4 regions of the Lysinibacillus sp. NPDC096382 genome follow, and region 1 is predicted to be linked to each of the others. Evidence: riboswitches for the same ligand, from Rfam matches in the RefSeq annotation. Region 1 holds a riboswitch; each other region holds the start of a gene.

Region 1 (5,275 bases):
ACAATTGCTTCCATTTTACCCCTCCAATTTGAAAAGCATCACTTTAAGTCATTATAGTATTACACTTTTCAGAAAATTACAACATTATATTTAAGTAACAAAAAGTTAGTAATTTTTCTAGTTAATTGGAGAGGAAATTCACTATTCAATTATATAGCCAATTCTTCGAAGAGCATTATTAATAAAATCACGTATATAAGCAAAAATCTCGTCACGCTCTACTTCATGAAATAGATTATGATAACAGTTTGCCCATTCTTTGAATTGAAACTCTGTAAATTCCATCTGATAAAGCCAATTCCTTGTTTGTTTAGTTTCAGTAATGTTATCTTTTTCAGCTGTCATAACTAACATAGGCCTATTTGGGAATTCAGCCTTAGGCAATAACACTAAATTGCGCATCATTTGTTGTAGCTCGCGATACCATTTCACTGAAACAACGGATGAAAAAGGAACTTCATCCTTCATCTCATCTCTACCTTCTATACTGCGCGTTAATGATTCTAATGTAATTTCATGGGTCAGTTTCACATTGGCAGTCAAGGCACTTAAACTAGTTAAAGCATTTGAGAGTTTACCTGGCAATAGCTTTAAATGAAGCCATGGTGAAGTTAAAATAATTCCTGCACATTCATATTTTCGTTTTTGCATGGTATGTAGTAATAGAGTCGCGCCAAGCCCATGTCCTATTAAAATGACAGGTAAATTATACGAAAATGCATTCTCGATTAAATTCCTTGTATATTTGTTGTATTCTTTAAAATCTTCATCGTGAATTTTTGAATATCCTACATTTACTCCATGATTAGGTAAATCCCCCATGACTATGTGGAAGCCTTCCAATCTAAGTTTTTCTATAAGCCATGCATACCAACGGTGATTTTCATATGCACCATGAAGAATAGCAACCACAGCCTTTGCTTGTCCATCAGCTTCCCATTTCCACATTTCACATAGTCCTCCTAAAAAAATAATTACACAATGATTATATCGGAATATCTAGATCATTTTAATTTTATATTTCCATCATGTTGCGTATTTGATACGATAATATTACATCATAGAAAGAAAAGAGGCGATACTCATGATCTATCCATTTAAAGGTAAAAAGCCCAATATCGATCCTTCTGTTTTCATTGCTGATTATGCAACAGTTACTGGCGACGTTACAATAGGTGCTGAAACAACAATTTGGTTTAACACAGTTATTCGAGGAGATGTATCACCAACAATTATAGGAAAAAGAGTTAGTATTCAAGACCTCTGTTGCTTACATCAAAGCCCTAAATATCCACTAATTATTGAAGATGAAGTAACAGTAGGACATCAAGTAACTTTACATAGCTGTACGATTCGAAAAAAAGCCTTAATAGGTATGGGCTCTATAGTATTAGACGGAGCGGAGATTGGAGAGGGTGCATTCATTGGGGCGGGTAGTCTAGTTCCTCCAGGCAAAGTAATTCCTCCAAATAGCTTAGCACTAGGCCGTCCTGCAAAGGTTGTAAGAGAATTAAATGATGAAGATAAAGAAGATATGGAACGCATCATACGTGAATATGTAGAAAAGGGTCAATACTATAAATCTCTTCAACCAAAAAATTAATTTAACTAAATCAAAGCAGCTCCACGTTTTCTTGGGTAACAGAGCCCTCCATGATTAGGAGCTTATTTTTTTCGTTAAAAACAGTGAAAGGGGCTATAAAAATATTGAGCCCCTTTCTGTAATAGTATTTTAAAATATTTTTCCAGATACTTCATTGCTTTAGCTGAATAGTTTATAAACCTGCTTTTTCTTTTAATGCGTCAGCTTTGTCTGTTTGTTCCCAAGGAACATTTAAATCTGTACGACCGAAGTGACCATATGCGGCAGTTTGCTTATAAATAGGACGACGAAGGTTAAGCATTTTAATAATCCCCGCTGGGCGTAGATCAAATAGCTCGCGTACCCATTTTACAATTTCACTTTCCGTAACTTTTCCTGTTCCAAATGTATCAACAGCAATAGATACAGGTTGAGCAACACCAATCGCATAAGCTAGTTGTACTTCAGCTCGATCAGCTAAACCAGCAGCTACGATATTTTTCGCCACATAGCGTGCTGCATATGCCGCTGAACGGTCTACTTTAGTTGCGTCCTTACCTGAGAAAGCACCTCCACCATGACGTGCATAGCCACCGTATGTATCAACGATGATTTTACGTCCAGTTAAACCAGCATCCCCTTTAGGACCACCAATTACGAATCGGCCAGTTGGGTTGATGAAATATTTAGTATCGGCATCTAGTAATTCACTTGGAACAACTGGAGTAATAACGAATTCTTTTAAGTCTGCTTGAATTTGCTCAAGTGTAGCTTCTTCATCATGCTGTGTTGAAATGACAATCGTATCAACGCGTACTGGTACATTGTTTTCATCATATTCAACCGTTACTTGCGTTTTTCCATCTGGGCGTAAATATGCTAATTCACCAGATTTACGTACTTCCGTTAAACGACGAGCTAATTTATGCGCTAAACTAATTGGTAATGGCATAAGCTCTGGCGTTTCGTTACATGCATAACCGAACATTAAACCTTGGTCACCTGCACCGATTGCTTCAATGTCAGCGTCTGTCATAGAGCCTTCACGCGCCTCTAATGCTTGGTCAACACCTTGGGCAATATCAGGTGATTGCTCGCCAATCGCAACAAGTACTGCTAGGTTTTCAGCATCAAAGCCGTATTTCCCACGTGTATAACCGATTTCTGCTACAGTATCACGAACGATACCTTTAATATCTACATAAGTAGAAGTAGTAATTTCTCCTGCTACTAACGCTAAGCCTGTTGTTACTGTTGTTTCACACGCTACACGCGCGTTTGGATCTTCTGCTAAAATAGCATCTAAAATGGCATCCGAGATTTGGTCACAAATTTTGTCTGGATGTCCTTCTGTTACACTCTCTGATGTAAACAGTCGACGGTTTGTCATTTGATTTTCCTCCTATTACTTTTACAAATAATATTTGCGAATTAATACGGTACTCATTACCCATGTCAAGTTCGCCCCTAAGGATTGAACTCTCAAGCCGTTGTTGCTGTCGTTGCACTTTCGCACAGTAAACATTTGTTGCTGTCGTTGCACTTTCGCACAGTAAACATTTGTTGCTGTCACTACGCTTTCGCACAAATAAACAGCTGATGCTTTTAACACGAGGATTTTCGAAAGATCCGTCATTATAATAAGGAAAGGACTGTATACTTACCTTTAATTCGTTTTTAACAATAAAAAAATCCTTTTCTCACGCTTACTTAACATGAGGAAAGGAATAATGACTTCGTAACCTTTCACTCTTATCGTTCAAGGGAGTTTCCCCTTGCATCAGATTGGCACCAGCGCATGTCGTGAAATAGTTCATGCAGGTTGCCGGGTTTCACAGGGCCTGACCCTCCACCAGCTCGGGATAAGAGTATCCGTTCAATATCTCATAATACGTAAATGGTCGAACATTGTCAAATATTTTTATCTTCTTTCAGCGAGTGTCTTCTCTGGCGAAAGCATGCTGTGGCATAATTGGTTGTATTCAAAGAAAGTATGGGATTTATACAGAAAGGAATTTGGGTTATGCTGTAAATTAAAACAAAATAATCCCTACTCTCCACCTCACATCATGTGTTAACATATGTGTAACCCTTTACAGTACATTTTGCAGCAAAAGCAAAGCGTTAGCTACAAAACATGTGGTGGATGAATATGATTATAGCCCCTTTTTAGTCGAAGACAAGCTCCAACTATAAAAAACAAGCTAAAACTTCACATCCTGTGCGAACCCCATGTTATCCAAAAGCTTCCAAACACAATTTTGCTGTGTCGAAAGTGAATGTGTGATCACTTATAAATAGGGTAAAAAGCATTATAAAAACGAATCAATTTACTTTTTGTCGTTTTCTTGAAAAGTAATAAAATCTGAAAAATAATTTCTGAATTAGTATAGATTATTTAAGCAATTGTGTTATACTATTTTTGAAATTAAGAAAATCTCCCTCAGACTCAAGGGAATACTATAAAAAAGGATGGTATTTAATCGATGAATTCAGTAGAAATTGCAAACGAACTGAAGGAATTATTAAACGGCGGTAACATTAATGTTCAACTTTCAGTACCACAATTAGCTGAAAAAGCTACATCTCGTGGTGAAGCTATGTTAACAGTAGATGGCGCAGTTCGTGCAGAAACTGGCAAATACACTGGTCGTTCACCTAAAGATAAATATACGGTAGAAGAAGAGAGCACAAAGGATAAAATTGACTGGGGAAAAGTTAACCGACCAATTTCTTCTGAAGTGTTCGATAACTTATATGTAAAAGTAGTAAAATATTTAAAAGAACGTGAAGAATTATTCGTATTCAAAGGCTTTGCTGGTGCTGACAAAGATTCGCAATTAAGCATCCAAGTAATCAATGAATATGCTTGGCACAATCTTTTCGCTCATCAATTATTTATCCGTCCAACTGAAGAAGAATTGGCTTCTCATGTTGCTGACTTCACAGTTATCTCAGCTCCTAACTTTAAAGCAGATCCTGCTATTGATGGTACTGCTTCTGAAACATTCATCATTGTATCACTTGAAAAGAAAATTATCCTAATCGGTGGTACTGAATACGCTGGTGAAATCAAAAAATCTATTTTCGGTATTATGAACTACTTGTTACCACAACAAGGCATCCTTTCAATGCACTGCTCAGCAAACGTTGGTGAAGCTGGAGATGTTGCATTATTCTTCGGTTTATCTGGTACTGGTAAAACAACTTTATCAGCTGATCCTGACCGTAAGCTTATCGGTGACGATGAACACGGTTGGTCTGATAACGGTGTATTCAACATTGAGGGCGGTTGCTATGCAAAAACAATTAACCTTTCTGCTGAAAAAGAACCAGAAATCTACAACGCAATCCGCTTCGGTTCTGTTCTAGAAAACGTAGCTGTTGATCCAGAAACTCGAGTTTGTGACTATGATGATGGTTCATTAACAGAAAATACGCGTGTAGCTTATCCAATTCAATACATCGAAAATATTGTTGATCCATCTGTTGCAGGTCACCCAAAAACAATCATCTTCTTAACAGCTGATGCGTTTGGTGTATTACCTCCAATCAGTAAATTAACAAAAGAGCAAGCAATGTACCACTTCCTAAGCGGTTTCACATCTAAACTTGCTGGTACAGAACGTGGTGTAACAGAGCCAGAACCAGTATTCTCAACTTGCTTCGGTTCTCCATTCCTTCCACTTCCAG
Region 2 (5,275 bases), on a different contig from region 1:
TATTGAACTAACGCTCTATTCGTTAAGTGTAACTCTTCACAATTACTTGATATTATATAGGTGAATAGAAAGATAAATTAAAATTAGTTTAGTAGTTGTAAAAGTAGGTTATTTATATTATTCTCTTATAATTTTTCGAAAAGGAGAGTTTATGAAAAAGATTATTGTTTTTGTATTAACGATATTTATATTATTCTCAGGATTCGCAACACAAAGTTATGCGTTGTCAGATTCGAAATCTGCGGCAATACAAGCGTTGCTAGATGATGCCTCTCGTATATCAGGTGTGCCGGGAATGTCAATCTCAATACTTGCTGATGATGAAGTGTTCTACTTTTCTTCAGGGTATGCAGACCGTGAAAAGGGGTTGTCTGCAAGTGAAAATACACTCTATGAGTTAGCTTCGGTCAGTAAAGCTTTTACCGGTATGGGTATTATGCTGTTGGAAGAACAAGGGCTGCTCTCAATGACTGACCCTGTCCAAAAATATTTACCTTGGTTTACGTTAAAGTATCAAGGGAAACCTGTTGATATGCAAAGCCTTACACTAAATAACTTTCTTCACCATACCAGTGGTCTAACAAATATTAGGCATACTCAAAATATTCCACAAGGCAATACACCGGATATGTTGCAAAAGACTGTGGAAATGCTCGTAGATGCTGAATTGGCGTTCCCTCCCGGTGAACAGTATAACTATGGAACCGTTAATTATGACGTATTGGGTTTGGTTATTGAGATTGTGTCGCGACAAAGCTATGAAGACTTTATGAGGGAACAGGTATTTCAGCCGTTAGGTCTTCACCAGACGTATGCTTATAAAGAAGATGCTCAAGCCACTGGACAGTTGGCACAGGGCTACCGTACTTCCTTTTTTATGACAACTCCATTTAAAGCTCCGGATTATGCGGGGAATAAACCCGCAGGCTACATCATTTCTAATACAAAAGATATGGCGCGTTGGATGGGTATACAGATGGGTATTGTGCAGGACATACCCGAAATATTTCACACGGTTATCGAAAAATCACATAGGGGTGATATGTCTGTTTCGGCTGTCAACGATATGCATTATGCGGCAGGCTGGTCGGTAAACGCCGACCAAACGATTATAGAACACACTGGGGGCAATCCAAATTTCAGAACCGAAGTAGCCATACTGCTAAATGAACGAACAGCCGTCTGCTTGCTGAGCAACGGTGCAAATACCAATATAAACCTGGTACTAAAAGTTAAAGATATATTAGACGGCAATCTAACTCAGTCATATGAAATAAGCGGCACACAGCTTTTGGATATCACTTTGTCGTCTATCACAATTATTCTTTGCCTATTGGCCGTTTTGTTATTTCTCTTAGGATTACGCAGAAGGAAAACGAATGAGCGGCAGCCAATGACAAAAAAGAGAATAATCGTAACAATTATTTTCCTGATCGCTACGATTGCCCTGGGTATACTGTGCTGTGCTTTAGATTGGTCAACGATACTTATTTGGCGAACATATAGTGTTCTTACAGCTTTGATTTCGTCAGCATTATTAACAGCAAGCATTACATGGTTTGTATACACTCACCGATAAAATACATTGCTCCCAAGATAAGCAAAATGTTAAGTAATTAAATTTCAATTTATCGGTATGCTTAATTTGAAAAACATAAGACACTTCGGTGTCTTTTTTAATATCATCGACAATTTTCCCAGCCAAACCTAATTACTATTACTTCCACTAACTTGTTCGTTCGGAATAAGGATTTTTAAACAACTATATTATTTTTTAAATGACTTTATTGTAAATTAAACAACAATATTATTTTTGCACAAGCGTCGTTAGGTAACATTTCTTAAAAAGACTGTTATTCAACAATCTGGCCCGATTGTGGAATAAGAAAATTATCTATCTTTATTAAAAGACCACAATAAAAAATACATCCATTATCTCAATAAAGATTTAATGGATGTATTTTTATATACAAATAAAAGTTTGATTATAAAGTTTTATTATATATAATCAAACTCAAATCCTCTAAATATAAGGTCTAGTTTTATTTTATTATACTATTTACCCTATATTAAGCGTACTTGAATCAGACCTTTTGCTATATTACGGTAATATTGCAAATGAACGGACAGGGAATCCAGATGCTTTTTCAGGCTTTGGCACGATATTGAATATAGCAGCGCCTTTTGGAGGTAGCTTATCTAAATTTTTCATAAGCTCAATTTGGTAAGTATCTTGCTCTAGCACAAAATATTCGCCGTCTAATTTTCCATTTCTACGGAAATCTGCTGCTGAATCCGTGTCAAAAGTTTCGTGGCCAATAGCACTTACTTGTCGTTCGTTGAATAAAAATTGTAACGCTTCTAATCCCCAGCCAGGAATATGATTATTGCCATCAGCGTCTTTGTTGCTGAAAGATTCTTTATCTGGCCAACGTTTACTCCAATCGGTACGGAACGCAACAAAGGTACCTGCTTCAATTTCCCCATTTTCAGCTTCAAAGTCAAGAATATCTTGAACACTTAACGTGTAGTCGTTATTTACGTCGGCTTCCTTCGATTTATCAATAACGATTAGTGGTAGTACTAGTTCTTTTAGCTCCAATTCATCTAGATAGCGTGTATCTCGCACAAAATGGATAGGTGGGTCGATATGTGTTCCGTATTGCCCTGGGAAAGTGAATTGCTGTGCAAAGAAACCATCATCATGTGAAAATAATGTTTCAAATTTAGCATCATCAAACATAAAGAAATGTGGAGAATTTGGACCAAATGTATGCGTTAAGTCTACCCATTTTTTTGATTTCAATAGTTGAATTGCTTGTAAAAGTTCGTTTGCCATACTATTTCCCTGCTTTCTTTTAATTTTTTTGAATGCAACAATAAAAAAAGAGTCCTCCTTGAAGAAGAGGACTCTCGTGCAAAGCAACTGAAGTAAGTCTTCTCATCTTTCAAGGCAGAATTTTGCCAATTGGAATTAGCACCATACCTATAGGCTGGTTGCTGAGACTTCATAGGGCCAATCCCTCCGTCTCTCTTGATAAGAAAATGCGATATAAGAATTTTCAGAAATAATGTTTACAAACACTTTAGCATATTTTTTTATAGTTTACAAGTTTGATGGGGATACAAGGTTAAAATTCATAATGATGCTAAAGGTAAAAGAAAGAGGCCCTCTTCAAAGGGCCAACTCTTCACCAACCTAAAATTAGTGTTAGCTTACAACAGCTACTTTCAGTAAATGTTATACGAAATCCATCTGGTGTATAGGTAGTTTCGAATTTTACAGTAATGCCTGTTGAGGAAATTAACTTTTCAACTTCGGTTTTATTTGATTGTTGTGCTGCGTTCATAAGATCATGTGCAAATTGCTCGGATTCATCAATTTTATCCGTAAGTAACTGTGCTTGCTGCATAATAACCTTGATCCGATTCGCGGAAGTCTTTAATTTCTTTGTATTGACGATTGGAAATGGACTTCTATTCATTGGGGTTGTCGGCATTGCTAGATGGCTGGAAGGGTGTTGAATTGTTGGTTGATTTGCCATTACCCATGCCGGATAATAATTAGGATAGACAAAATACGGATAAGGATTGTAATACAACTAAATTCCTCCTATCCTATAGCTGATACAGTATCTTATGTGCAATATAGACTTTCGGTGTTAACAGCTGATGCTTTGAAAATCATGAGCAAAATGGGCTCGAGTGGAATGAAAAAGAGTATATATCAGGTTCTTTTGGGACTCAGTTCTCGGCATTAGAATTTTTCAAGGCCTATTTTGACGATAATTTCCTTAAAATGGGATAAAAACAAGAAGGAAGCCTTATGTATGGTTAAGGCTTCCTTTCATTAATGTTATTCTAGAGAAATCTATTGTTTATTTCTATCGAAGTGTAACGATAGGAAGGTAGTAACTGCGGCAATCATCACCATACCGAATCCATATATAGGAGTATGAGCTAATGATTGGTGGCTAACAATAATTCCTCCAATGTATGATCCTAGAAAAATACCAATGTTAAAGGCCGAAATATTTAATGCTGAAGCCATTGAAATAGCTGATGGTGTATATTTTTCTGAAAGCTGAACGGCATAAAGCTGTAATCCTGGTACATTCATAAACATAAATAGCCCCATCATAAAGACCATTATTAATCCTATGATTGATGATTCTAAAAAGAAGTTGATGCCGAGTAGTGCTAATGCTAATCCTATAAAGATAATAAAGATAGAGCGTAAAGGGTTACTATTCGCAAAATGACCACCTAATGTATTTCCGATGGCAACAAAAATACCGTATACAACTAAGATCACGACAATTGCCTTTGGTGAGTAGCCCATATACTGCTCTAAAATAGGAGAAACATAGGTGTATACGACGAATGCGCCACCATACCCAATTGCAGTAATAAAGAGGATTAATAACATTCGAATATTCCCTAATACTTTACCAATATCTCGAATGGATATTGGATTACCTTTCGATAAGTGACTTGGCACAAGCAAGGCATTACTAATTAATCCAATAATACCTATGATAACTATGAAAATAAACGACATCCGCCAATCAGTTACTTGTCCAATAAAAGTTCCTAGTGGGACACCAGTCACAGTTGCTAATGTTAGTCCTGTAAACATAAAAGCTATTGCACTTGCTCGTTTATTTGGTGCCACAACATCTGCAGCTATCACAGAGGCAATGGACATAAACACACCATGTGCCAATGCCGAAATAACACGCCCAGTTAGTAGTAATGAGAATGAGGGTGCTAAGGCTGCAAGTAAATTACCGATAATAAACAGCACCATAACGAGCAGTAACACTTTTTTGCGACTAAGGCGCGATGTTAATGCTGTTAAAAGCGGTGCACCAATAGTTACACCTAGTGCATATATGGATACGGTTAAACCTGCAGTACTTAATGTTATAGTAAAATCTTTTGTAATTAATGGTAGCAGTCCGATGCTTATAAATTCTGTAGAGCCGATACCAAATGCACTGATTGCAAGTGCGAGTAATGTGAATTTAGCATTTGGCGCTTTTGTATCATTCATTCTATTAATATCTCCTTTGATTTTTTGTATAGTGTATAGTAATATTCATGCATGCTAGAAAGTTACGTAGGGTACTTTTAGTTACTTTTGAATATAACAGGGGGTTTACAATGAAAAAAGTTTATAATATTGGTGTCGAAGCCACTCTTGAAGTAATTGGGGGTAAATGGAAACCTATTATTCTTTGTCATCTTAACCACCATGGTCAGATTCGTACGA
Region 3 (5,275 bases), on a different contig from region 1:
GGGGCAAATAAGAACGGAGTTGGAAATACTTTTCCGAACAGTTCAATCGATGTATCAATACTTGAAACATCTTGTAAAAAGCGTGGAATGATAGAGTATTTTTCAAAGGCTGTACGGTTATTTCTTAATGTTTGCTCACCGCCAGCGCCTGAACGGATGTAACCAAACGGACCAGCTTCCAATTTTTCTGCAACTGCCTTTTCTAAATCTGTAAAGCAAATAGGGAAGGGGGCCTGTGCATTAATATTTTTTAACAGTAGATCGCTATGTGTTGTCTTTGTCATCGTAAACCTCCTACTAATCTTTCTTTAACTTCGCAGCAAAGCGGTTACCTAGTGATTGAATACTCTGCACAAGGATGATTAAGATAAACACTGTCGCATACATCACATCGACCTCATAGCGTAAATGGCCATAACGGTATGCGAGATCACCTAGACCACCAGCACCAACCATTCCTGCCATTGCTGTTGCTCCTATAAGACCGATTGTGGCAATCGTTAAACCTAAAATAATGGATGGGCGAGCCTCACGTAATAAGACGTTCCAAATAATATGACGACGTTTAATACCCATTGCTGTATAAGCTTCCACAACACCTGGATCAACTTCTAAAAGTGCTGTTTCCATAAGTCGCGCAATATAAGGCGCTGTATAAACAACAAGCGGCACAATAACACCTTTTACACCAATAGTTGTGCCGACGATTAGCTTCGTGAATGGTAAAATGAAAAATAGTAAAATAATGAACGGTACAGAGCGAATAATATTAATAAATAAATTGAAAAATTGGTAGAGAAATTTATTTTCAAACGATTGCCCCGGGCGAGTTAAAACGATTAAAAGCCCCAAAGGGATCCCAATTAAAATAGAAAAGAATAATGAAATCCCAACCATTTGGAAGGTTTCGAGAATGGATTTCCCAATAACACCTGACCAATCTGCAAAGAAGCTTTGAATGCTATTCATTTAATTCGCCTCCTAATTCTTCAACGCTTACCCCGTTTTCTGTAAAATACTTAAGTGCTTTTTCTACGATATGTGCTTCACCGTGTAGATGCACGACAATATTACCGACAATGCCGTTTTTTAATTCTATGATATTGGCTGATAAAATATTTGGTTGTACATCATAAACTTTACTCACTTCTGCTAGTAATGGTTTCCCTGTACTTTCACCAAGGAATGTTAAACGAATAACACTTCCCGAAACATTTAATTGCTTGATAAGAGAAGGGGATAAATTACGTTGAGAAATGGTATTTAAAAATTTTCGTGTTGTTGGATGCTGAGGCTTCGAAAATAGTTCTATAGCAGAGCCATATTCCACAACCGCCCCTGATTCAAGAACGGATACAGCATCGCAAATTTTTTGAATAACATTCATTTCATGTGTAATAAGTAAAATAGTGATGCCTAGCTCACGATTAATTTTCAAGAGAAGCTCAAGAATGGCGTCCGTTGTTTCGGGATCGAGTGCACTTGTCGCTTCATCACTAAGCAAAATCTCGGGCTCTTGGGCTAGGGCACGCGCAATAGCGACACGTTGCTTTTGACCACCTGAAAGCTGACTAGGATAGCTATCCAATTTCTCCGTTAGGCCAACAATTTCTGCATATTTTGTAACGCGTTTTTTTACTTCAGAGTCGTTATAGCCAAGAAGCTTTAATGGTACCGAGATATTGTTGTAAACAGTCGCTGTTTTTAAAAGGTTAAAATGCTGGAAGATCATCCCGATTTTTTGCCGAGTTTTGCGAAGGTCGTTTAGAGAAAGGGAAGTAATATCTACATGATCGATTAATACCTTTCCTGTTGTCGGACGTTCTAATAAATTCACACAGCGAATAAGGGTACTCTTTCCTGCACCACTGTAGCCAATAACCCCATGAATTTCACCTTTTTTGACATGCAGGTTAATACCATCTACTGCTTTGACGATACCATTTTTAGTTTTAAATTCTTTTGTTATATTTTCTAGTTGAATCATACGGTGATATCTCCTTTCTAAGTCCTTCTATAAAGCAAGAATCTGCTAGCTTTCCTGTAGGAGTCTCGCAGATTCTTGATTTTATGAAAGAAACTTAATCGTCACTTACCAGCTTGAAATTACAGAGCCTTGGAATTTTTCTTCAATAAATTTGTGTACCTCATCAGATTGATAAGCTTCAACAAATTTTTTGATCGTTGGGTCATCTTTGTTTTCAGCACGTACCACAATGTAATTCACATATGGAGAGTCCGTAGATTCTAAAAGAATGGAGTCTTTTTTAGGATTAATGCCAGCATCAAGAGCGAAGTTTGTATTAATGGCAGCTACATCTACTTCACTAAGCTGTTTAGGAATTTGTGCAGCCTCTAATTCAATGAATTTCAAATTCTTTTTGTTTTCTTCCACATCGCGAATAGATGCTGTTAAGTCTGCACCGTCTTTTAATTTAATATAGCCTGCCTTTTGAAGTACAAATAGTGCACGAGCCCCGTTCGTTGGATCATTCGGTAATCCGAACGTTGCACCATCTGGAACGTCATCGAATGATTTATATTTCTCGGAGTATATGCCTAGAGGATTTAAAATTGTTTTTCCAACTGGCACTAAATCTGTATTGTGATCTTTGTTAAATGTATCGAGGAATGGCTTGTGTTGATAACTGTTTACATCAAGATCGCCCTCTACTAACGATGTATTTGGTAAAACATAATCAGAGAAAGATTTTAGTTCTACCTCTAAGCCATTTTCTTTGGCAACTTTCGCTACAACCTCAGCAATTTGTTCGTGCGGACCAGAAGTTACACCTACTACAATCTTATTTTCATTAATAGTCTTACGTTGACTATCTTTACTATTTTCTTTAGTACCACAGCCCATTAATGCTGCTACTAATGTAAGACTTGCTAAACCTAATAAAATCTTGTTGTTCTTTTTCATGAAACATACCTCCAAAGTTGTTTTATCGGTAATAAAAATAAAAAAACTCTCTTAAAAAATTAAGAGAGGCTCATGAAAAATTGTCCTCTCTTATCTTTCAAACGATAATCGTTTGCAGGATTTAGCACCTTCCTTGAAAAAGGAGGTTGCCGAGCTTCATAGGGCCAGTCCCTCAGCTACTCTTGATAAGAGATTTATAATATTTTTTTGTAAATCCGATAGAACTAATATAAATTATAGGATATGGTAAGTCAATTGAATTTTTAAAATTTTTTATTTTATTATAATATTTAGTCGCGAAAGAATCCGCTAGAAGAAGGGGTGGGGTAAGCAAGAGAGAGAAAAAACTGTCCCATAGCAAGTTTGAGCTAATGGAACAGTTTTTGATTGAAATGTTCAGGAGCTAAATAAGTTTAATTTTTCAATTCTGCTGATCGCTTCACGTAAGCGGTCTTCGCTAACAAGTAAACCAACCCGTACATAGCCTTCACCATATTGACCGAAGCCATTGCCTGCAGCTACTGCGATATCAGCTTTGTCGAGCAATATATCGGCAAATTGTTCACTCGTAAAACCTAGTGGAACAGGGAGCCATGCAAAAAAAGAGCCTCTCGGTGCTGTTACTTGCCAACCAATTCGCTGGGCTTCTTCGATCAGGACGTTTCGTCGACGCTCATAAGTCGCTCTTAGCTTATCTGCGCAACTCTGGGAAGCAGTAAGTGCAACTGCCGCGGCTTGTTGTACGGCAGGAAATTGACTACAAAAAAGATGATCTTGAATACGGTTAATGGCTGCGACAATGTCGGGGTTACCAATTGCAAAACCAATGCGCCAGCCTGCCATATTATACGTTTTGGATAATGTATACATTTCGATACCGACATCTTTAGCACCATCAGCTTGCAGGAAGCTGATAGGTTTATCGCCGTCAAATCCAATCGCTCCGTAGGCAAAATCATGTACGACGATAATGTTGTGCTCTTTTGCAAAGCGTACTGTTTCCTCGAAAAATTCAAATGTTGCAGTACCGCCAGTTGGATTATTCGGGTAATTCAAGTACAGCAACTTCGTCTTTTCTTTTACTTCATCGGATAAAGCATTATAATCTGGCAGGAAATCATTTTCTGCGAAAAGAGGCATAACTTCAAAATTAACATCACCTAATACGACACCAGATAAGTAATCTGGATATCCAGGATCAGGTAATAGCATAGTGTCACCGGGGTTTAAAACAGCTAACGGTAGCTCAACAAGGCCAATTTTCGTACCACCGAGAATAGCAACCTCTGTTTCAGGGTCAATGTCCACATTGTATTCACGTTTGTAGAAGCTTGCTGCTGCTTGGCGTAATTCTGCTATGCCACGAAATGGAGAGTATTGATGAGTTTGAGGATTTTCTGCCGCCTCCTGTAATGCTTTAATAATGTGTGAAGGGGTGGGTTGATCTGGATTACCTTGACCAAGATTGATAACATCACGTCCTTCAGCAAGAGCAGCGTTTACTTTTTGCACAAGTGCTGCAAAAAATTGAGTTGGGAGTTGCTGTAGTTTTTTTGAGAATTCCATGCACGTCCACCTTTTTCAGAATATAATAATTATTGAAGATATGATGCACATAATATTACTTTTTTTAGTAATTGTCTAGAGTATTTTCAGTTAATTAAAAATCAAAAGTGACCAAAATGAGGTGGGAAAATTGAACAAAGTCTCGTATTTTATCATCAATGCTTTTACTACAGAGCTTTACAAGGGAAATCCCGCAGCAGTATGTTTACTTGATTCAACGATACCTGAGTCGACCATGCAGAAAATTGCTCAAGAGATCCCAGTACCGACAACAGCTTTTGTTCAAAGGAAGGATAATAATTTTTTTCTTAGATGGTTTACGCCGGCAAAGGAAATACCGATTTGTGGACATGGAACAATCGCTAGCGCTTTTTTACTCTGGAAACAAGGGATTGTACCTATCAATTCTTCGATTATATTCCAGACTGTAAGTGGCCCTTTGCAAGCAAATTGGTTCAATGAATTAGTTGAAATAACAATTCAAAAGTATCAGTTAGAAGAGATTGAATGTCCTTTGGAGCTTGAAGAATGGCTAGGTGTGAAACCAACATATGTAGGGAAAACAGAATTGGATTATATAGTGGAGTTAAGTCACGAAGAGTATATTGCGGATTTCAAAGCTGATTTTCAAGCGATGAAACAGTTCCCGGTACGTGGTGTTTGTATTACAAGTCGTTCTAAAGATGAGGGGATTGATATAGTCTCAAGATTCTTTTCTCCAGCACAAGGCATTGATGAAGACCATGTAAATGGTTCCACTCATGGTGCGCTAGGACCTTACTG
Region 4 (5,275 bases), on a different contig from region 1:
ATTTTCGCTTTGCGTAACTTAACTTCGCTCGTGACTGATTGAAACAGTTACTTTATATGAACTCGCAGAAGATTATTATTCTAAATAATTTGTAAAAGCATACTATTCGGATTTATTTTGGGGGGATATTATGATTCATGGTTCTTGGAGAGCATTGGTATGGATTGGATTATCAGAATTATTTGCATTAAGCTTGTGGTTTAGTGCATCTGTGATTGCACCCGAATTAATTGAAATTTGGAACCTTAGCTCCAATTCAGAAGCTTGGCTTTCAGCTGCTATTCCTATTGGCTTTGTAATAGGATCATTGTTTAGTTCCTATTTTGGGGTAGCGGACCGCTTTAATTCCCGAAAGATTTTTGCGATTTCAGTTTTTCTAGGCGCAATATTAAATGTCTTACTAATTCTAGTCCATTACGCTTTTTTAGGTATTCTACTTAGAATTTTAACTGGAATAACTCTTGCCGGTGTCTATCCAATAGCAGTGAAAATTTTATCACAATGGTTTCCACAAAAACGTGGGTTTGCAATCGGAGTCTTAATAGCTGCATTAACATTAGGATCATCATTACCACATTTTGTAGTTATGTTTTTCTCTTCGTTAAATTGGAAACTCGTGATAATTAGTACTTCAGGATTGGCTTTATTATCGGCTATAATAGTTACTTATATTTTAGAAGATGCACCGATTGTACCCAATAAATCGCCTTTCTCTTTAAAATTAATAAAAAAAGTTGTTTTGAATAAACCGGTAATGCTTGCGAACTACGGTTATTTCGGGCATATGTGGGAATTGTATGCGATGTGGACATGGCTTCCAGCTTTTTTGACAGCTAGTTTTTTAACTTATTCACCAGAAATTCCTCATTGGTTTATTGCATTATCCTCCTTTATTTCAATAGGAATTGCTGGAGGGATTGGTTGTGTGATAGGAGGACTAATCTCGGATAAAATCGGAAGAGCCAATTTAACGATTATTTCTATGTTTATTAGTGCTATCTGTTCGCTAGTAATAGGTTTTACATTTGGGCAGTATATTTGGTTAACGTTAATAATCTCCATGATTTGGGGGATGTCTATCATATCTGATTCCGCCCAATTTTCTGCTGCAGTTTCAGAAATAGCCGATGTTGATTATGTAGGTACAGCCCTTACTTTTCAAATGTGTATTGGTTTCTTACTTACTATATTTTCAATAAACCTAATCCCGATTATACAGAGGATCATAGGTTGGGAGTGGGTCTTTACAATATTAGCGATTGGACCTATTCTTGGAATTGGATTTATGGTCAAATATAGACGTTACGAAGTACTAATGAGAAAGTGTAATTTGTAACTTTTAGGTATTATCTCTATCACAAAAAAATGAATAGCCTCAAAAAAATCCAATTGTTTTGATTATTTCAAAACAATTGGAATAATTTAGTGGTAAATCAATGTTTTTTAAGTATGAAGCTTAGGCTTTCTTTCCTTTCGGGTATCCGATGAGGATAGCGATGGTTCCGCAAATTCCTATAAGAACTGGATAGAAAGAGTATTGTAACATGCTCACTGGTGAAATTCCGGCTACACTTGCGGCTGCCAGGAATTGGGCTCCGTATGGTAGAAGGCCTTGAATCGTACAGGAGAAAATATCTAATATACTTGCGGACTTTCTTGGCTCAATCTCATACTGTTCAGCAATATTTTTTGCAAGCGGACCAGCAATTAAAATAGCAATCGTGTTATTGGCCGTCGATAAATTAGTTAGGCCTACAAGACCGGCAATACCAAATTCAGCACCTTTTTTCGATTTAATTCTTTTTGTTGCAAGGTGAAGTAGAAAATCAATCCCTCCGTTAAACTTTATAACCTCCACCATTCCAGCTATTAATATCGCAAGGAATGCCATTTCATACATGCCTGACATTCCTTCGCCGATCTTTTGAAAAAGGCTCATTAAATGATAGCTGCCATCCGCTAAGCCAACAGCCCCGGCGAGAACAATCCCAGATGCCAGAACAAGGAAAACATTCATTCCAGCTAACGCTAAAATAATGACCAAAACATAGGGAACAATTTTTACCCAACTATAGCTTAAATGCTCCACTTGTGCAGTTTCACCCATTGTAATGAACCCTAAAATAAGGCTCGTTACAATAGCTGCCGGCAACACAATCCAAAAATTCACCTTAAATTTATCCTTCATTTGTGCACCTTGTGAACGAACGGCAGTAATGGTTGTATCTGAAATAAAAGATAAATTATCGCCAAACATTGAACCGCCAACAATTGCTGCCATTACTAAAGCTATGGAAAGCTCGATATGCTCGCTTATGCCAACTCCAATTGGCGCTAGCGCAACAATCGTCCCCACCGATGTACCCATTGATAGGGAAATAAAGCAGGCAATGATGAATAAGCCTACGACAAGCAGATTTGGCGGAACGACCGATAAAGCAAAGTTTACAGTGGAATCCACTGCCCCCATGCCTTTTGCTACCGCTGAAAAGGCCCCAGCCAAAAGAAAAATAACAACCATCAGCATGACATTTAAATTTCCTGCGCCTTTGCAAAAAATATCAACCTTTTGCGCAAACGATTCTTTTCGATTCATCGCTAAAGCGACAGCGCCTGAAATGGAAATGGCTACAATAACAGGGAAGGCGTAAAAATCACCTGTAATAACCCCTGAACCAATAAATAAAATCAAAAAAACAACAAATGGGATCAGCGCCCATGGATTCTCTTTCTTCATGTCTACCTCCAAAAATAAAATTGGACACGTCTTTTGTCCATTCTTTTTACGAAAAAAGGCCTCTTCTTGTATCAACAAGAAGAGGCCTTATATCTATAAAACACTCCTCTTATCTATCAAGCCTTTGCCTGCTGGATTTGGCACAGTAACTTAAATCATAAGTTCCGCTGCCGAGATTTCATCGGGCCAGTCCCTCCATCTCTCTTGATAAGAAGCAAATATATTATTTTTTTTCACAATAATAAATATTATAATAAAAAGTCGATATTTGCAACATATTTTTAATCAAGCTTGATTAAAAGCTATATTAATTAAGGAGATTGAACAAGTAAGAGGATAGGAAAGTGTGAATTTTTGGTGCCGCTATTGAAGGCTTTAATAGTCTAACGCAGCACAATTTGATTTAACAACTAAAAAGGGAAAAAGAAGGCGCCCTTAAAAGTAGGGGCGCCTAAAACATTTGTGGTAAAAATTCCGTCATAAAGCGTTGATTTTTACGTAGCCATATTTTTAAAATCATACGATGTGTTAGGAGGCGTTGTCTTTTTTGTGGTCTAGCCTTTGCCTCTATTAAACTTTGTAGTAGAGTACATGTTTCTGTTGCAAATGCTTGAGGGTCAACTAGGACGTCAAGCTTATAATCAATTAATTGTACCGCCTGTACCTTTGCAAGTAATTGTGCAAAGCGTGTATTCATTTCTGGAAAGTTTTCTTCTAGTTCTAGGTCGATTAAACTATATAGTGTTTGTTCAATGTCAGCTTCGAGTGCTTGTAATTGTTTAATGGATGGCTGTGTCAAAAAATCACCTCTAGTTTTTTAAAAATGCGGCTACACAAGGTAAAAGCCAAGAGCAGCGAAAAGTAAACCGAATAAAACGGTAATGCCTATATAAACAATCGCTTGTCTCCATTTTTGCTGCTCTAAGAGCGTCAAACATTCAAAACCGAATGTCGAAAAAGTCGTATAGGCTCCTAAAAAACCAATCCCTATAAAATGCCAAATCCAATCACTTGGATGTAGCGCAAATAAAAAGCCAAGCGCAAAAGACCCCGTTATATTAATAAAAAATGTTGCCCATGGGTATGTATGGACAATCAATTTTCCTAGATAAAATCGTGTTAGTGCACCCAAAAATCCACCGATGCCAATAATTATCATACGATGCGCCCCTTTGCTAGTTTAAATCCTAGCCATGCACAAGCTAAACCGCCAAAAACACTTGCTAAAATATAAAGAACGGCTTGGAGCCATTTACTATCCTGCAAAAGTAATAGTGTTTCTAAAGAAAATGTCGAAAAGGTTGTAAAGGCACCAAAAAAGCCAGTACCAATTCCTATAATAACAGGCGTTCGCTTTGTAAACGTAGTAAATAGCCACGCTAAACAAAAGCAGCCAATTAAGTTCATACAAAGTGTCGCAAATGGAAAACCACCGTTATTTGAAAGTGCTAGACCAAGGCTATATCGACAGATGGCACCCAAAAATCCGCCAATTCCAACAGCTAAAAATGATTTCAAAGTAAAGACTCCTTACTAAAATGTCTATATTAAAAAGTGTATCATGTGAACACCATTTTAGATATTTTTCTATAGATATATAGAAAATATCACCGTTTTACGATTTTTATTTTTCCTTCCAAAATACTTCGTAGTTAATGTCCATGTCCATATATCATAACAAAATTTTAGTTCTAAATAAGAAACTCTTTAGTATTTCAAACACTATTACAACGTTCAATTGAAATCCGACAACGGTTAATCCGTTGACAGAAAACCCGCTAACGGAAAAAAACAATTATACAAAAATAATAATAACGATAGAGCTGATGCCTTGAAAAGCGCACAGTAAAGTTCAAAACAATAAACGATGTTTCAGTTTGGCGTTCGTGTCTCTTCTATTCAACTTTCACCGATGGATGTTGGCGTAGCAAAGATGGATTTTGGAAAGCAGGGGACAGTCTCCGTGTTTACTATTCTTTAATTTTATTGGGAGGATGGGCGATAAATTAACGTTAGGTGATAAGTTAAAAATGTAGGGTGATAAATTAAAGTTAAGCGATAAATTTAAAAATTTGGGTGATAAATCTAAAAATTGTTCCGATCAATTGCTGGAAGCCCCTTTCGAACTAGATTTGTTTGTTTAGGGTCTTCTAGAATTGAAAAATTTGTATTTAACACAGTAATCGATTGTCAAATTGTGAGAAATCAAGGATACTACTCACCGTTTTTTGAACTTGATTCTTTTTTACTACTCTGCCAGCTACTTAACACAAGTAGTGTAACAGGTAACGTGTTTTTGCTGTTGCAAACATGTCATAATTTATTATTACTATAATTGACCTTTAACATTGTCAATGACAGTATCAAAGTCTTTATTGGAATCGACACTTTCCGTTATTGTAAAAACATATCCATCTGGATCTTCTAAAGTTAATTCTTTTGCATTCCATGGTTGAACTGTCGGTTTTTGAATGATATTTGTTTCATTTTCCAGTGCAGCTTGATAAATACTATGAATATCACTAGAAAATAAATTAA

What was found. Region 1 has a riboswitch for S-adenosylmethionine ahead of metK (methionine adenosyltransferase). Riboswitches for the same ligand answer to the same signal wherever they lie in the genome.
Region 2: it holds a riboswitch for S-adenosylmethionine, as region 1 does, so the genes downstream of both, ACIQZA_RS10100 (cyclase family protein) here and metK (methionine adenosyltransferase) in region 1, are expected to answer to the same signal.
Region 3: it holds a riboswitch for S-adenosylmethionine, as region 1 does, so the genes downstream of both, ACIQZA_RS22220 (MetQ/NlpA family ABC transporter substrate-binding protein) here and metK (methionine adenosyltransferase) in region 1, are expected to answer to the same signal.
Region 4: it holds a riboswitch for S-adenosylmethionine, as region 1 does, so the genes downstream of both, ACIQZA_RS12880 (Na+/H+ antiporter NhaC family protein) here and metK (methionine adenosyltransferase) in region 1, are expected to answer to the same signal.

Annotation. Positions count from the first base shown of each region.
Region 1 covers NZ_JBIWFC010000004.1:271,916-277,190, forward strand. The annotation lists gene ACIQZA_RS09125 (alanine/glycine:cation symporter family protein) at 1-14, opposite strand, end outside; gene ACIQZA_RS09130 (alpha/beta hydrolase) at 142-948, opposite strand; gene ACIQZA_RS09135 (gamma carbonic anhydrase) at 1,085-1,603, shown strand; gene metK (methionine adenosyltransferase) at 1,776-2,972, opposite strand; SAM riboswitch class I at 3,332-3,451, opposite strand; gene pckA (phosphoenolpyruvate carboxykinase (ATP)) at 4,069-5,275, shown strand, end outside.
Region 2 covers NZ_JBIWFC010000005.1:160,828-166,102, reverse strand. The annotation lists gene ACIQZA_RS10105 (serine hydrolase domain-containing protein) at 152-1,579, shown strand; gene ACIQZA_RS10100 (cyclase family protein) at 2,102-2,839, opposite strand; SAM riboswitch class I at 2,939-3,044, opposite strand; gene ACIQZA_RS10095 (YuzC family spore coat inner layer protein) at 3,192-3,602, opposite strand; gene ACIQZA_RS10090 (MFS transporter) at 3,872-5,056, opposite strand; gene ACIQZA_RS10085 (winged helix-turn-helix transcriptional regulator) at 5,167-5,275, shown strand, end outside.
Region 3 covers NZ_JBIWFC010000022.1:57,151-62,425, forward strand. The annotation lists gene ACIQZA_RS22205 (alpha-hydroxy acid oxidase) at 1-284, opposite strand, end outside; gene ACIQZA_RS22210 (methionine ABC transporter permease) at 298-969, opposite strand; gene ACIQZA_RS22215 (methionine ABC transporter ATP-binding protein) at 962-1,987, opposite strand; gene ACIQZA_RS22220 (MetQ/NlpA family ABC transporter substrate-binding protein) at 2,093-2,926, opposite strand; SAM riboswitch class I at 3,014-3,118, opposite strand; gene ACIQZA_RS22225 (pyridoxal phosphate-dependent aminotransferase) at 3,323-4,492, opposite strand; gene ACIQZA_RS22230 (PhzF family phenazine biosynthesis protein) at 4,623-5,275, shown strand, end outside.
Region 4 covers NZ_JBIWFC010000008.1:9,779-15,053, reverse strand. The annotation lists gene ACIQZA_RS12885 (MFS transporter) at 131-1,336, shown strand; gene ACIQZA_RS12880 (Na+/H+ antiporter NhaC family protein) at 1,457-2,737, opposite strand; SAM riboswitch class I at 2,844-2,951, opposite strand; gene ACIQZA_RS12875 (hypothetical protein) at 3,189-3,536, opposite strand; gene crcB (fluoride efflux transporter CrcB) at 3,567-3,896, opposite strand; gene crcB (fluoride efflux transporter CrcB) at 3,893-4,255, opposite strand; gene ACIQZA_RS12860 (VOC family protein) at 5,067-5,275, opposite strand, start outside.